Linked DNA regions of Archangium primigenium. The protein of the gene in region 1 interacts with the protein of each later gene in a pairwise test. Links are inferred from orthologs where the notes say so. Each region holds a gene or a part of one and is shown on either strand. Other genes may lie near its edges.

Region 1 (4,738 bases):
CGCCAGCCCCGCCAACCGCAACGAGGTCCGCGTCGTCCTGCAGGAGAAGAACCAGGGCAAGGGCGCCGCCCTGCGCCGGGGCTTCGCCGAGGCCACCGGCGACATCATCATCGTCCAGGACGCGGACCTCGAGTACGACCCGCGCGACATCCCCCGCGTCATCCAGCCCATCCTGGACGGCTCGGCCGACGTCGTCTTCGGCAGCCGCTTCACCGGCACGCCCCGGCGCGTGTTGTACTTCTGGCACTCGGTGCTCAACCACTTCCTGACCACCCTGTCCAACATGGCCAGCAACCTGAACCTCACGGACATGGAGACCTGTTACAAGGCCTTCCGCACCGAGGTCATCCGCTCCGTGAAGGTGGAGGAGAACCGCTTCGGCTTCGAGCCGGAGATCACCGCCAAGGTCGCGCGCGGCGGCTGGCGCATCTTCGAGGTCCCCATCAGCTACCACGGGCGCACCTTCGAGGAGGGCAAGAAGATTGGCTGGAAGGACGGCGTGCGCGCGCTCTATGTGATTGGCAAATACGCCCTCAAGCGTTGACGCATCGGGGCACCTACACGCCCCCGTGTCCCCAGTGTTGGATGGCGCGCGCGCGCCGGTTCCCCGGACCCGGGGCCCAGGTGCTCCGCGCGCGAAGCATTCCTAGGTTCGCGGTGTGCTACCGCGATTCGTCCTCTATGGGTGTGCCGGCTGGGTGATGGAGGTGTGCTTCACCGGAATGAGCGCGGCCCTGTTCCAGGGCGACGGTCATGCCACGGCGAAGACCTACCTCTGGATGCACCCCATCTACGGGGCCACGGCCCTGGGCCTGGAATTCCTCCACGACCGGCTGCGCTTCCTGCCCCGGCCGCTGCGGGCCCTCGCCTACACCGCCGTCATCTTCGGCGCGGAGTTCGCCACCGGGTGGCTCCTGCGCAAGGCGCTCGGCCGCTGCCCCTGGGACTACGAGAAGCAGGGGTGGAACGTGAGCGGGCTCATCCGCCTGGACTACGCCCCCTTCTGGTACGCGGCCGGGCTCCTGTTCGAGCCGGCGCGCGAGGCCCTGCTGCGCGTCACCAGCGAGGCCCTGCGCCAGACGCCCGAGTACCGCCATGCCGTGGAGGCCGGCAGCGTCAGCCCCCCGCCCCGGCCCCCGGCCGTCTCCACCGAGCAGAACGCCGGCGAGACCGCGGAGAACTTCCTCCGGGCCGAGGAGGCCGAGCACAAGGCGGCCAGCTAGGCCCCCGGATTCCCTCGGATTCCAAGGATGTGGCTCTTAGCCCGTGAGTCCAGCCCGGGGGTGTGTGCGGGGCCGGACGCCCAGCGGGCGGGCCCACCTCTTGACAGTTGCCTTTTCTTCCGGCATCGGGCGCCCCGTAGTAGCTTGCCGCGCGCCCCTGACGTGTGAGGGGAATTGACGCCGTACTCCGGAAAGTTCCCGCCCCCGTATGTTCGACTGGCTCCACACTCTTTTCTCGCGTGACCTCGCCATCGACCTGGGCACGGCCAACACGCTCATCTACATCCGCGGTCAGGGCATCGTGTCCAACGAGCCCTCCGTGGTGGCCGTCCAGCAGGACGCGCGCGGCGGCAAGAAGGTGCTCGCCGTGGGCAAGGAGGCCAAGGAGATGCTCGGCCGCACGCCGGGCAACATCGTGGCCATCCGCCCCATGAAGGACGGCGTCATCGCCGACTTCGAGATCACCGCGGCGATGCTGCGCTACTTCATCCAGACGGCGCACAACCGCAAGTCGCTCGTCAGCCCGCGCATCGTCATCGGCATTCCCTCGGGCATCACCGAGGTGGAGCGCCGCGCCGTGCGCGAGGCCGCCGCCAACGCGGGCGCCCGCGAGGTGTACCTCATCGAGCAGCCCATGGCGGCCGCCATCGGCGCGGGCCTGCCGGTCACCGAGCCCAGCGGCAACATGATCGTCGACATCGGCGGTGGCACGTCCGACGTGGCCGTCATCAGCCTGGCCGGCATCGTGTTCGCCAAGAGCGTGCGCATCGGCGGCGACAAGCTGGACGAGGCCATCATCCAGTACGTCAAGCGCAAGTACAACCTGCTCATCGGCGAGCGCACCGCGGAGCTCATCAAGATGGGCATCGGCACCGCCTACCCCACCGAGGAGGTCATGACCATGGAGATCAAGGGTCGCGACCTGGTGGCCGGTGTGCCGCGCACGCTCACCGTGAGCAGCGACGAGGTGCGCGACGCGCTCGCCGAGCCCGTCAACGGCATCGTCGAGGCGGTGAAGCTCACGCTCGAGCGCACGCCGCCGGAGCTCGCCGGTGACATCGCCGACCGCGGCATCGTGCTGGCCGGCGGTGGCGCGCTGCTCAAGAACCTGGACACGCTCCTGCGCGAGGAGACGGGCCTGCCGGTGTTCCTCGCCGAGGACCCCCTGTCCGCGGTGGTGATGGGCGCCGGCAAGGCGCTCGAGACGCTCGACATCCTCCGGCAGGTCTGCCAGCCGGGCTAGCGGGCGGCTCGGGGCTCCCACCCGCGCCCGGGTGGGTCCCGGCAGGACGGGGATTCCCAGGCTGTTGATCTCCTTGGACCCGCAGCACACCCAAGGAAAGGCAGCACATGATCGACCCGGGAGACATCCACGAGGGCATGACGGTGAGGGACCCGACCGGCCGCAAGCTGGGCACGGTGGCGAACGTGGGGGACACCCACTTCGAACTCGGCCAGGGCTCTCCCGCACGCAAGGACTACATGGTGCGCTTCCACCGGATCCAACGGGTCCAGGGCCTGGACGTGTACCTCGTTCCCACGCGGACCACCCTGCCCCCCGAGGATGAGACCCGGAGCTGACACCCGGAGCCGAGGCGCGCTCACGCGGGCCGGAGCGTCGGGTGCCCCCGCGCCCAGAAGAGCAGCACGGCCGCCAGGCTCGGGCCCAGCACCGCCACGCCCATGACGAGCCAGTCGCCCAGGCCCCGTGCGCGCGGCACGTTGTAGAGCAGGGCCTCGAGCAGCGTCACGCAGGCGTCCGTGCTGATGGCGCAGCCGAGCAGCAGGGCGAGCCCCGGACGCCAGCGCCGCACCAGGGAGAAGAGGCCCACCGTCAGCCCCACGTCGAAGAGCACCCACGCCCCCTGCACGAGCCGGGAGGGGAAGTAGGGCGTGGTGCCCGGCAGGGCCAGCAGGAGCGTCCAGGGTACGAGCAGGAACGCGAGCAGCCACACGAGCAGCAGCGGACGGCCCAGGAGCGTGTCGGCGCCAAAGCGCAGGAGGCCGCCCTGGGCGAAGGCGGACAGGGCGTCGTACACCGACAGCAGCGCGCCGGAGCCCGTCTCGGGCCGGGCCAGGTGGATGCGGTCCCACGCATGGGGCCGCAGCCGGCCCTTGAAGGCCCGCAGGCCCTCGAAGTCGTAGAGGGGCTTGCCCAGCCGCCGCGCCAGGCGCAGCCAGCCCGGCACCGCCCCCGCCAGCGGCGCCAGCCCCAGCGTCAGGTATCGCCGCCCCTCCCGCGCCGCCTCGCGCATGAGCGCGTCCACCAGCGACTCCACGCTCCCGTTGGGGGCCCGCCGGTCGCGCAGCAGGTGCTGCACGAACCAGCCCTCGCGCGCGTACACCGGCACCGCCGACAGGAAGGCCACCACCTGCCCGTCCCGCTCGGCCACGAAGGAGCGCCGCTCATGGGCCTGCTCGTAGGGCGCCAGTTGCACGAGGAAGCCCATGGGCGCCATCCGCCGCGACTCCAACCAGCCCGCCATCAGCCCATCCACCCCCCGCCGCACGGGCGAATCGGGCGCGCCGAGCTCCTCCGCGGACACCTCGCGCACCCGCACGCCCTTGGCCCGCGCCCGGCGCAGCTGCTCGCGCAAGGGGCGGCTGTCGCGCACGCTCTCCTCCCAGCGCCGCGGATCCCACACCGGCTGCTCGCCAATGGCCACGGCCTGGAGGGGCACCGCCTCGAGCAGCCGCCGCTCGACGGCGAAGAAGCACACCCGCCGGCCCGCCTCGGCCGCCCGGGCCTGGAAGCGCGTGAGCACCTCCCCGAGCCGCTCCCGGGGCGCGATGGGCCCGCCCGCCGTCACCCACGCCCGCCCCGTGTCCACGTACGCCACGCAGGCGTCCTCCCCGTCGAACCAGTACGAGAAGCCCGGCTCCACCACCTGGAAGGACGTGGCGTTCCACCCGTGGCGCTTGAGCAGCGCCAGCACCCGCGCCTGGAGCGATTCGTTGCTTTCCCTCATGTCCCCCTGTCGCTACGCCCCCGCCCGGACGGGTGCAACCCGCATCGACGTCACGGAGCGGACGGCCGACACCTCGGACGGCCGGTGTGGGTGGCACGGACGCGCCCGGGCGCGATACACCGGGGCCCTCCCCTCCCAAGGAGCAGGTGGTTGAAACCTCGACGCATGTTCCTCCGTTCGTGCCTCACCCCGGCCGCCGGACTTCTGCTGTGCGCGCTCACCGGGGCCGCGGCCGCCGCCCCGAGCCAGGACCCGACCTTCGCCCACGCGGGCAACGCGCGGCTGCTGTCCACCGATGAAGCCGCCCCCATCCAACACGCCGTCATCGGCCTGCAGCGCACCGCCCTGCCCCTGGCCCTGGGCATCGTGGTGGACACCTCGCTGCTCGCGGACGCGGCGCTCGCGGCCAACGTGGGCGCGCGCTGGGGCGCCGAGTGGGGCCGCCACCGCTTCGTGCTCGGCGCGCGCTACACCCAGTTCCTCGGCAACTCCCTCATCGCCGACGCCATCGCCGGCCAGGAGAACTCCCCCGTCAAGCGCTTCGAC
Region 2 (4,787 bases), 1.4 Mb from region 1 along the record:
GCAGGGCCTGCTCGAGTGCCTCGACATCCCCTACACGGGCAGCGGCGTGCTGGCCTCGTCCCTGGGCATGGACAAGGTCTTCGCCAAGCAGATCTTCATCGCCCACGGCATCCCCACGCCGCCCTACCGCGCCTTCGCCTCCAAGGAGGAGGCCCTGGCGGCCGTGGACTCGCTGCCCTTCGGCCTGCCCGCCGTGGTCAAGCCCTCGCGCGAGGGCAGCAGCGTGGGCGTGCACCTGTGCAAGACGCGCGAGGCGTACCTCGCCGCCGTGGAGGACGTGGCCGGGCGCGCGGGCACCATCCTCGTGGAGCAGTACATCAAGGGCCGCGAGGTGCAGGGCGGCGTGCTGGACAACGAGGCCCTGGGCGTCATCGAGGTCGTCGCCGCGCGGGAGTTCTACGACTACCAGGCCAAGTACCAGTCCGGCGGCACCACCCAGTACCTCTTCCCCGCGCCCCTGCCGCCCGAGCAGTACGCCCGGGTGAACGAGGTGTGCCTGGGCGCCCACAAGGCCCTGGGGTGCAGTGGCGGCTCGCGCTCGGACGTCATCCTGACGCCCGCCGGAGACGTCTACCTGTTGGAGACCAACACGTTGCCGGGCATGACGGAGTCCAGCCTGCTGCCGAAGATCGCCGCGGGCCAGGGCATCGACTTCCCCGCGCTCTGCGAGCGCTTGCTGCAGGGAGCCACTGTCAAGGCCTGATTTCGGCGCCTCTCGGAAGTCAACGTGCCGGCCCCTTGCACGAAGGGCGCCGGACTACAGCGACGTGCCTGTAGCGAAAAACTGGCATGGAGATCCAACCGCGCGCAGCATGCGCCACCCACGCACCATGGCATTCGGTCAGTCCAAGAATCGGCGTCATCAGGACGCCGCCCAGAAGAAAGAGGCGATGAAGGGCGCCGTGCGCACGCACGGGCCCGGCGTCGCGAAGGCCATTCTCCTGACCGGTCTGACATGCGCCCTGGTGTGGGGCTCCATCGAGCTGCGGCGCTGGGCGCTCACCTCGCCCTTCTTCCTGCTCAAGGAGACGTCGTTCAGCGGGCTGCAGCGCGCGGGGGCCGGTGAGCTGCTCAAGCTGTCCGGGCTCACGGTGGGACAGAACCTGTGGTCCCTGGACGTGGGGGCGCTCGAGCGCGCCATGGACACCCACCCCTGGGTGCGCCAGGTGGAGGTGCGGCGGCACTTCCCCTCCAGCGTGTCCGTGGAGGTGACGGAGCACGTGCCCGCGGCGCTCGCGGTGCTCAGCGACCTGTACCTGCTGGATGACCAGGGCGAGCCCTTCAAGCGGCTGCAGCCCGGGGACGGGTTGGACCTGGTGCTCATCACCGGCGTGGAGCGCGAGGCGTACCTGACGGACGAGACGCGCACGCGCGAGCGGCTGCGCGAGGCGCTCGCGGTGCTCGAGGCCCACGCGGCCACGCAGCCCGGCAAGCGCGACCGGCTGAGCGAGGTGCGCATCGGGGCCGGGGGCATGGTGTTGGTGCTGGCGGACGGGACGGAAGTGTTGTTGGGGCAGGGGGACACGGACGCCAAGCTGAAGAAGCTCGTGCGCGTGCGTGAGGAATTGAAGACCCGCGGCTTGTCCGCGGAGGTCATCCACCTGGAGAACCGGGCTCGGCCCGGCTGGGTGGCGGTGAAGTTGTCGAGCCCCGTCTCCGAGAGGACCGGGGCCTCGTCGCGGTAGACGATCGCGCCCCTTTCACGAGAGTGGGGGGCCTGGGAGGGCAGTCATGGCGAAGCAGAAGTCCGGGGAGATCATCGTCGGCCTCGATATCGGCACGACGAAGATCTGCGCCATCGTCGGTGAGCTGACCGACAATGGGATCGACATCATCGGCATCGGGACCCATCCGTCCAAGGGTCTGCGCAAGGGCGTGGTGGTCAACATCGAGGCGACCGTGTCCTCCATCCGCCGCGCGGTGGAGGAGGCGGAGCTCATGGCGGGCGCCGAGATCTCCCACGTGTACACGGGCATCGCCGGCGGCCACATCAAGGGCTTCAACTCCCAGGGCATCGTCGCGGTGAAGGACAAGGAGGTGCGCGAGCCGGACATCGCGCGCGTCATCGACGCGGCCAAGGCCGTGGCGATTCCGCTCGACCGCGAGGTCATCCACGTCCTGCCCCAGGAGTTCATCATCGACGACCAGGGCGGCATCAAGGAGCCCCTGGGCATGGCGGGCGTGCGGCTGGAGGCCAAGGTGCACATCGTCACCGGCGCCGTGTCCAGCGCGCAGAACATCGTCAAGTGCGCCAACCGCACCGGGCTCAACGTGGCGGACATCGTCCTGCAGCCGCTCGCCTCCGCCGAGGCCGTGCTGGGCGAGGACGAGAAGGAGCTGGGCGTGTGCCTCGTCGACATCGGCGGGGGCACCACCGACATCGCCATCTTCTCCGGCGGCTCCATCGTCCACACCGCCGTCATCGCCCTGGGCGGCAACAACCTGACGAGCGACATCGCCATCGGCCTGCGCACCCCGGCCCACGAGGCCGAGCGCATCAAGCAGAAGTTCGGCTGCGCCCTGTCCTCGCTCGTCAACAAGGACGAGACCATCGAGGTGCCCAGCGTGGGCGGCCGTCAGCCCCGCGTGCTCGGCCGGCAGATCCTCTGTGAGATCCTCGAGCCGCGCGTGGAGGAGATCTTCCAGCTCGTGCACCGGGAGATCCAGAAGTGCGGCTACGAGGATCTGCTCGCCTCGGGCGTGGTCATCACCGGGGGCTCCACGCTGCTCGCCGGCATGCCGGAGCTGGCCGAGGAAGTGATTGGCCTGCCCGTGCGCCGGGGCATGCCGCGTGGCATCGGTGGGCTCGTGGACGTGGTGAAGAGCCCCATGTACGCCACGGGCGTGGGCCTGGTCGTCTACGGAGCCAAGCACCTGGACCGCAAGATGTTCCGCATCCGCGACGAGAACGTCTACAAGAAGGTCAAGGGCCGCATGCGCGAGTGGCTGGAGGAGATCTTCTAGTCCGCCGTCCCAGCACCCGCCGCACCCTCCGGGGCCGCCCCTCCCAGCGGCCCCGTTCTTTTTTTCCGCGGCGCGGGCTCAGGGCTCGTCGTGGGCGGGGGCCACGGGCTTCGGGCCCCGGCGCAGGAAGTTCTCCAGCCCGTCGATGTCCACCGGCTTGACGAAGTGCTTGTCGAAGCCCGCCTCCAGCGCGCGGCTGCGATCGCTCGCCTGGCCGTAGCCGGTGAGGGCCACGAGTGTCAGGCCCGGGCCCAGGGGCCCCGCGCGCAGGCGGCGCGCCACCTCGTAGCCGTCCATGCCCGGCAGGCCGATGTCGAGCAGGACCACGTCCGGGCGGTGCTCCTCGGCGGCCTTGAGCGCCGCGTGGCCGTCATGGGCCTGCCAGACGGTGTGATCCCACGTCTGGAGCAGCTCGGCGAGCGTGTCGGCGGCGTCGACGTTGTCGTCCACCACGAGGATGCGCCGGGTGCTCGGCGGGGGCGCGCTCTCGGGGACGGGCGCGGGCGCGGGGGACACGGGTGACGGGGACGCGGGGGCCGGGGACGCGGTCGGAGTGGCGGGGCCCTCGGAGAGCGGGAGCCGGACGATGAACTCGCTGCCCCGGCCGACCCCCTCGCTGCGCGCCTCGATGGTGCCGCCGTGCAGCTCCACCAGGTTCTTCACCACGGTGAGCCCGATGCCCAGGCCCCCCTGGGAGCGATCCAGGCCGCGCTCGGCCTGCTCGAAGAGGTTGAACACGCGGCCGAGCATCTCCGGGGCGATGCCGATGCCCGAGTCCTTCACCCGGATCTCCGCCACCGTGCCCGCGCGCTCGAGGCTCACCCGGAGCAGGCCCTCGGGGTCCGTGTACTTGGCCGCGTTGGTGATGAGGTTGACGATGATCTGCTCGATGCGCACGGCGTCGCCGAAGGTGTACAGGGGCTTGCGCGGCAGGGTGACGCTCACCTCGTGGCGTCGCTCGTCGAGCAGCGGCTGCACGGACTGCAGGGCGCTGTCCACCAGCGCGGGCAGGGCCACCGGGCCCTTGCGCAGCTCGATGCGCCCGCGGGTGATGCGCGACACGTCGAGCAGATCATCCACCAAGCGCGCCAGGTTCGTGGTCTGGCGCTCGATGACGTCCAGGGCGTGCTGGCTCTTCTCGTCCAGGGTGGCGTGGGTGGTGAGCAGCTTGAGCGCCGAGCGCACGGGGGCCAGGGGGTTGCGCAGCTCGTGGGCGAGCATCGCCAGGAACTCGTCCTTGCGGCGGCTGGCCTCCTGGAGCGAGGCCTCGGCGCGCTTCTGCTCGGTGAGGTCGCGCGCCTCGAGCACGGTGGCCACGCGCTGGCCTCCGCGCAGCAGGGGGCTGGACGACACGGCCACGGGCAGGGGCTCGCCGCTGACCCGCACGAAGACGTCCTCGTGGCCCGCGCCGAGCGCCGCGCGTCCGGTGAGCAGGGACTCCAGCGGGCACGGCGCCGCGTCCGTGTGCGTGGGGTGCAGGAGCGTGTGCAGCTTCTGGCCCCGGATGTCCGCGAAGGTGTGGCCCGTCATCCGCTCGGCCGCGGGGTTCATGAAGGTGCAGCGGCCCTCGGCGTCCGCCATGTACAGCGCCGAGGTGGCGTTCTCGGCGATGGTGCGGCTCACCTGGCGCTCGTACTGCTGCAGGGCCTCCTCGGTCGCCTTGCGCGAGGTGATGTCGAAGAGGATGCCCTCGAGCGACCAGGCCTTGCCGTGCTCGTCGTACAGGGCGCGTCCCACCTCGGACACCCAGCGGGGCAGGCCGTCCGCGTGCATGATGCGGTACTCGAGCTCGTAGGGCGTGTGCCGGTCCACCGCCCGGGCGA
Region 3 (4,815 bases), 1.4 Mb from region 1 along the record:
GGGCCTGCGCGAGACCGAGGCCGAGGAACTGCCCGTGGAGCTGCTCGGGGCGCTCAAGTACCGCTTCACGGAGGCGTTCGCGGCCCATGTGGGCGCGGGTCCGGGCCTGTCACGCGGGTACGGCACGCCCACCTACCGCGTCTTCGCCGGGCTCATGTGGACGGCGGGTTCGGGCACGCGGGCCGCGCCCCGGCCGCTGCCCGCCGTGGCGTCCGTGTGCGCGTATGGTCCCGAGGACAAGGACGGCTTCCAGGACGACGACGGCTGCGCGGATCCGGACAACGATCAGGACGGCATTCCGGACACGCGCGACCGCTGCCCCAACCAGCCGGAGACGATCAACGGCTTCGAGGACGAGGATGGCTGCCCGGACACGGCGCCCGTGGCGCCCGTGGCTCCCAAGGCCGCGCCCAAGGAGGCCCCCAAGGCGTCGGCTCCGGTCGCGCCCCCGGCGCCCGTCGATTCCGATGGGGATGGGCTGCTCGACGCCCAGGACAAGTGCCCGCTGGAGGCCGAGGACAAGGACGGCTTCGAGGACGAGGATGGTTGCCCGGATCCGGACAACGACAAGGACGGCATTCCGGACACGAGTGACCGCTGCCCCAACGAGCCGGAGACGATCAACGGGGTGAAGGACGAGGACGGCTGCCCGGATCAGGGCAAGGCGATGGTGGTCATCCAGGGCAACAAGATCCTCATCCTGGAGAAGGTCTACTTCGCCACCAACAAGGACGTCATCCTTCCCCGCTCCTTCAACCTGCTCCAGCAGGTGGCGGCGGTGCTGCGCGCCAATCCTCAAATCGAGAAGGTCCGGGTCGAGGGCCACACGGACAGTCAGGGCTCGGACGCGAAGAACCTGGACCTGTCCCAGCGCCGGGCGAACAACGTGCGGCGGCGGCTCGTCGAGCAGGAGAAGATCGGCGCGGAGCGGCTGGAGGCCACGGGCTACGGCGAGACGCGGCCGGTGGACAGCAACCTGACGTCCAAGGGGCGCGAGAACAACCGCCGGGTGGAGTTCACCATCCTCCGGATGGACGGCGTGGACACGCCCTAGTCGTCGCGAACCTGTCCACGCAGGTGGACCGCGGAGCGCGTGAGAAGGGGTTCCTCATGCGCTCCGCGATGCCCGTCACGCGAGTCAAGAGGTGTGATGCACCCACCACGGCGCACGGCTGCTCTGGTGGGGCTCTCGCGTAAGTGCCTGTGACGACTTGGCGATGCGACGGGGCGCTACAGGTTCGTAGCTCAGAACTTGCCAAAGAACGCGACTTGCTGAAGATGGTGTCCGCAGTGGCGCGCGCGGACTGCGGATGGCCCGCGCCGAAAGAAGGAAACACATGGACCAGTTCGAGCAGAACAAGCAGGCCGCCAAGATTCGTGTCATCGGCGTCGGGGGCGCTGGGTGCAACGCCGTCAACACGATGATCATGGCGAAGCTTGAGCGTGTGGACTTCATCGCCGCCAACACCGATGTGCAGGCGCTCGCGGCGAGCAAGGCCCCCATGCGGCTGCAGCTCGGACAGACGTTGACCAAGGGGCTGGGGGCGGGTGCCAACCCGGAGATGGGCCGCGAGGCGGCGCTCGAGTCGCGCGATCAGATCGCCTCGATCATCGAGGGCGCGGACATGGTGTTCGTCACCGCGGGGATGGGCGGTGGCACGGGCACGGGCGCGGCGCCCATCATCGCGGACATCGCCAAGAGCCTGGGCTGCCTGACGGTGGGCGTGGTCACCAAGCCCTTCCTCTTCGAGGGCAACAAGCGCCGCAAGCAGGCCGAGCAGGGGCTCGTGGAGCTCAAGGCCGCGGTGGACACCCTCATCACCATCCCCAACCAGCGCCTGCTCACGCTGAGCAACGCGCCCATGCCGCTGCTGGAGACGTTCAAGCGCGCCGACGAGGTGCTGCTCAACGCCGTGCAGGGCATCTCCGACCTCATCCAGTACCACGGCTACATCAACGTGGACTTCGCGGACGTGAAGACCATCATGAGCGACAAGGGCCTGGCGCTCATGGGCACCGGCCAGTCCACGGGAGACAAGCGCGCGCTGAGCGCCATGCAGCAGGCCATCTCCAGCCCGCTGCTCGAGGACATCTCCATCGACGGCGCCACGGGCCTGCTCATCAACATCACCGGCGGCCGCGACATGACCCTCCAGGAGGTCAACGAGGCGCTCACGCTGGTGCACGACGCGGCGGACCCGGACGCGGAGATCATCTTCGGCTCGCTCATCGACGACAACATCCAGGACGAGGTGAAGATCACCATCATCGCCACGGGCTTCGTCTCGCGCGATGCCAAGCGCCAGCCGGCGCCGGTGGTGCAGGTGCCCGTGGTCACGCGGCCCCCGTCCATCAGCCTGTCCAACGCGCGCGAGGAAGTGGCCAGCCTGGTGCCCGCCAAGGCCGGCGCGCGCACGGTGGCTCCCGCCGAGAGCCGCTCGCTGACCGGGCGCACCGCGGTGGTGCGGGACGCGGCGCTGCCGCTGGACGAGGATCAGTTCGACATCCCGACGTTCCTGCGCCGTCAGGGCCAGACCGAGATGCCGTGAGTCAGCGCCCGGGGAGGCGGGCCACGCCCGCCACCCGCGCATGACGTCCAGAGAGCGCGTCACTCCGCGACAGCAGCGTGTCCAGCTCGCGGTAGAGCGCGTCCACCTGGGCGGGCAGCCGGGGCGCGGGGACCACGCCCTCGCCGGACAGCAGCTCCACGAGCCCGCTCGCGCGCTGCAAGAGTTGCTGGGCGCGCAGCAGGGCCCGGCCCGCGCGGGTGCCCTGCGGCGTGAAGAGCGTGCCTCCCTGGTAGAGTGCCTCCACCGCCGCGCGGTTGGTGCCATGGCGCTCGGCCACGCGCGTCCGGTACAGCTCCAGCCGCCGCTCGAGGCGCGCGCCCTGGAGATCCACCACTCGTCCTGTCATGGGAGGCTTCACGGCCCGGAACCTACGCCATTTCCCTACATGGTCGCAACTTCCCGGTCCGGGGACGTTGGCTCCTTGTCAGTGGGGGAGGGGGCGTCTAGGGTGGCCGACCGCCCCGAGCGAGGAGGCGCGGTCATGTTCAAGAAGCTGCTCATCGCCAACCGGGGAGAGATCGCCCGCCGCATCCAGACGGTGGCCCGGGGCATGGGCCTGGCCACGGTGGCCGTGTACTCGGACGCGGACGCGGGGCTGCCCTTCGTGCGCGAGGCGGACGAGGCGGTGCGGCTCGGTCCGGCCCCGCCCCGGGACAGCTACCTGAATGTCGCGGCGCTCCTGGAGGCGGCGCGGGCCACGGGGGCGGACGCGGTGCACCCGGGGTACGGCTTCGTGTCGGAGAGCGCCGGGTTCGCCCGGGTGTGCCAGGACGCGGGGCTCGTGTTCGTGGGGCCTCCCGCCGAGGCCATGGAGCGGATGAAGGACAAGAGCCGGGCGCGTCAGCTCGTGGCCGCCGCGGGCGTGCCCGTGGTGCCGGGCAGCGAGGGCCTGGTGCCGGACGTGGACGCCGCGCGCGAGGCCGCCGAGCGCATCGGCTATCCGGTGCTGTGCAAGGCGGCCGGGGGCGGGGGCGGTATCGGCATGGCCGTGGCCCAGACGCCCGCCGAGCTGGCGAAGGTCTTCCGCCAGTGCGCGGATCGGGCCCGGGCGGCCTTCGGGCGGGACGGCCTCTACCTGGAGCGCTACTTCCCGGCGCCGCGCCACATCGAGGTGCAGATCCTCGGAGACCACCACGGCCACCTCCTGCACGTGCTGGAGCGGGAGTGCTCCCTTCAGCGCCGGCATCAGAAGGTGGTGGAGGAGGCCCCCTCGCCCCTGTTCGCGGACGTGGGAGGGGAGGCGCTGGCGGAGCGGCTCTTCCCGGCGGCGCTCGCCGCGGCGCGGGCCTTCGGCTACGCCAACGCGGGCACGGTGGAGTTCCTCTGCGCGGACGGGGCGTTCTACTTCATCGAGATGAACGCGCGGCTGCAGGTGGAGCACCCGGTGACGGAGGCGACCACGGGGTTGGATCTCATCGCCTGGCAGCTGCGCATCGCCGCGGGCGAGCGGCTCACGGTGCGCCAGGAGGACGTGCGGCGGCGGGGCGTGGCGCTGGAGTTCCGCATCTACGCGGAGGATCCGGTGCGCTTCTTGCCCTCGCCGGGTCCGCTGCGCGTGTTCCAGGGCCCCACGGGCGAGGGCGTGCGCCTGGACGCGGGCTACGCGGAGGGAGACATCGTCACGCCTCACTACGATCCGATGATCGCCAAGCTCATCGTCTCGGGCGCCACGCGCGCGGAGGCCATCGCGCGGGCGATCCGGGCACTCGAGGACTTCCGGGTCGAGGGACTCAAGACGAACATCCCCCTGCACCTGCGCATCCTGCGCGATCCGGTGTTCCAGGCGGGGACGTTGAACACGCGCTTCCTCGAGCAGCACGCGAGGCCGTGAGCGCACAGGCGATACATCCAGGGAGGAGCACAGCGATGGCGGACGTGGCGGCGCACATCACCGGGACGGTGTGGAAGATTCTGGTCGAGGTGGGACAGCGGGTGGCCGCGGGCGACACGCTCGTCATCCTCGAGTCCATGAAGATGGAGATGCCGGTGGAGACGGAGGGGGCGGGGATCGTTCGGGAGCTGCGTTGCCAGGAATCCCAGTCGGTCAGCGAGGGGGACGTGCTGGTGGTCGTGGAGCCGGAATGACGGCGTCGGGTGCGTCGCTGGCGGTGGAGTGGGGCGAGGACGGGGTCCTGGTCCTCCGGTGGTCCAACCCCGCGCGGCGCAACGCCCTGGACGACGCCCTGGTGGCCCGGCTGGACGAGGCCCTAAGCGAGGCGCCGTCGCGGGCGCGGGCCGTGCTCCT

The links.
Region 2: the proteins of I3V78_RS06320 (region 1) and ftsA interact in binary tests that used the Escherichia coli proteins (3 or more experiments, as listed by UniProt). The link is inferred for Archangium primigenium from one-to-one orthologs.
Region 3: the proteins of I3V78_RS06320 (region 1) and ftsZ interact in binary tests that used the Escherichia coli proteins (3 or more experiments, as listed by UniProt). The link is inferred for Archangium primigenium from one-to-one orthologs.

What each region holds. Positions count from the first base shown.
Region 1 is NZ_JADWYI010000001.1:1,450,781-1,455,518, reverse strand. What follows is about bases 688-3,448. They hold I3V78_RS06320 (rod shape-determining protein), read left to right. Parts: upstream 688-1,431; coding sequence 1,432-2,466; downstream 2,467-3,448. Other genes in these bases: I3V78_RS06310 (DUF2156 domain-containing protein), read right to left, coding at 2,825-3,448; I3V78_RS06315 (DUF2171 domain-containing protein), read left to right, coding at 2,574-2,804; I3V78_RS06325 (putative ABC transporter permease), read left to right, coding at 723-1,223. Also shown: I3V78_RS06330 (glycosyltransferase family 2 protein), read left to right, coding at 1-544; more of I3V78_RS06310, read right to left, coding at 3,449-4,192; I3V78_RS06305 (hypothetical protein), read left to right, coding at 4,358-4,738. UniProt on the Escherichia coli protein: Forms membrane-associated dynamic filaments that are essential for cell shape determination. Acts by regulating cell wall synthesis and cell elongation, and thus cell shape.
Region 2 is NZ_JADWYI010000001.1:2,844,314-2,849,100, forward strand. What follows is about bases 1,038-3,847. They hold ftsA (cell division protein FtsA), read left to right. Parts: upstream 1,038-1,731; coding sequence 1,732-2,964; downstream 2,965-3,847. Other genes in these bases: I3V78_RS12160 (cell division protein FtsQ/DivIB), read left to right, coding at 1,038-1,685; I3V78_RS39160 (ATP-binding protein), read right to left, coding at 3,043-3,847. Also shown: I3V78_RS12155 (D-alanine--D-alanine ligase), read left to right, coding at 1-703; more of I3V78_RS12160, read left to right, coding at 831-1,037; more of I3V78_RS39160, read right to left, coding at 3,848-4,787. UniProt on the Escherichia coli protein: Essential cell division protein that assists in the assembly of the Z ring. May serve as the principal membrane anchor for the Z ring.
Region 3 is NZ_JADWYI010000001.1:2,861,970-2,866,784, forward strand. The notes cover bases 606-3,443. They hold ftsZ (cell division protein FtsZ), read left to right. Parts: upstream 606-1,337; coding sequence 1,338-2,549; downstream 2,550-3,443. Other genes in these bases: I3V78_RS39885 (tandem-95 repeat protein), read left to right, coding at 606-1,054; I3V78_RS12185 (hypothetical protein), read right to left, coding at 2,551-2,916; I3V78_RS12190 (acetyl-CoA carboxylase biotin carboxylase subunit), read left to right, coding at 3,052-3,443. Outside these bases: more of I3V78_RS39885, read left to right, coding at 1-605; more of I3V78_RS12190, read left to right, coding at 3,444-4,401; I3V78_RS12195 (biotin/lipoyl-binding carrier protein), read left to right, coding at 4,437-4,655; I3V78_RS12200 (enoyl-CoA hydratase/isomerase family protein), read left to right, coding at 4,652-4,815. UniProt on the Escherichia coli protein: Essential cell division protein that forms a contractile ring structure (Z ring) at the future cell division site. The regulation of the ring assembly controls the timing and the location of cell division.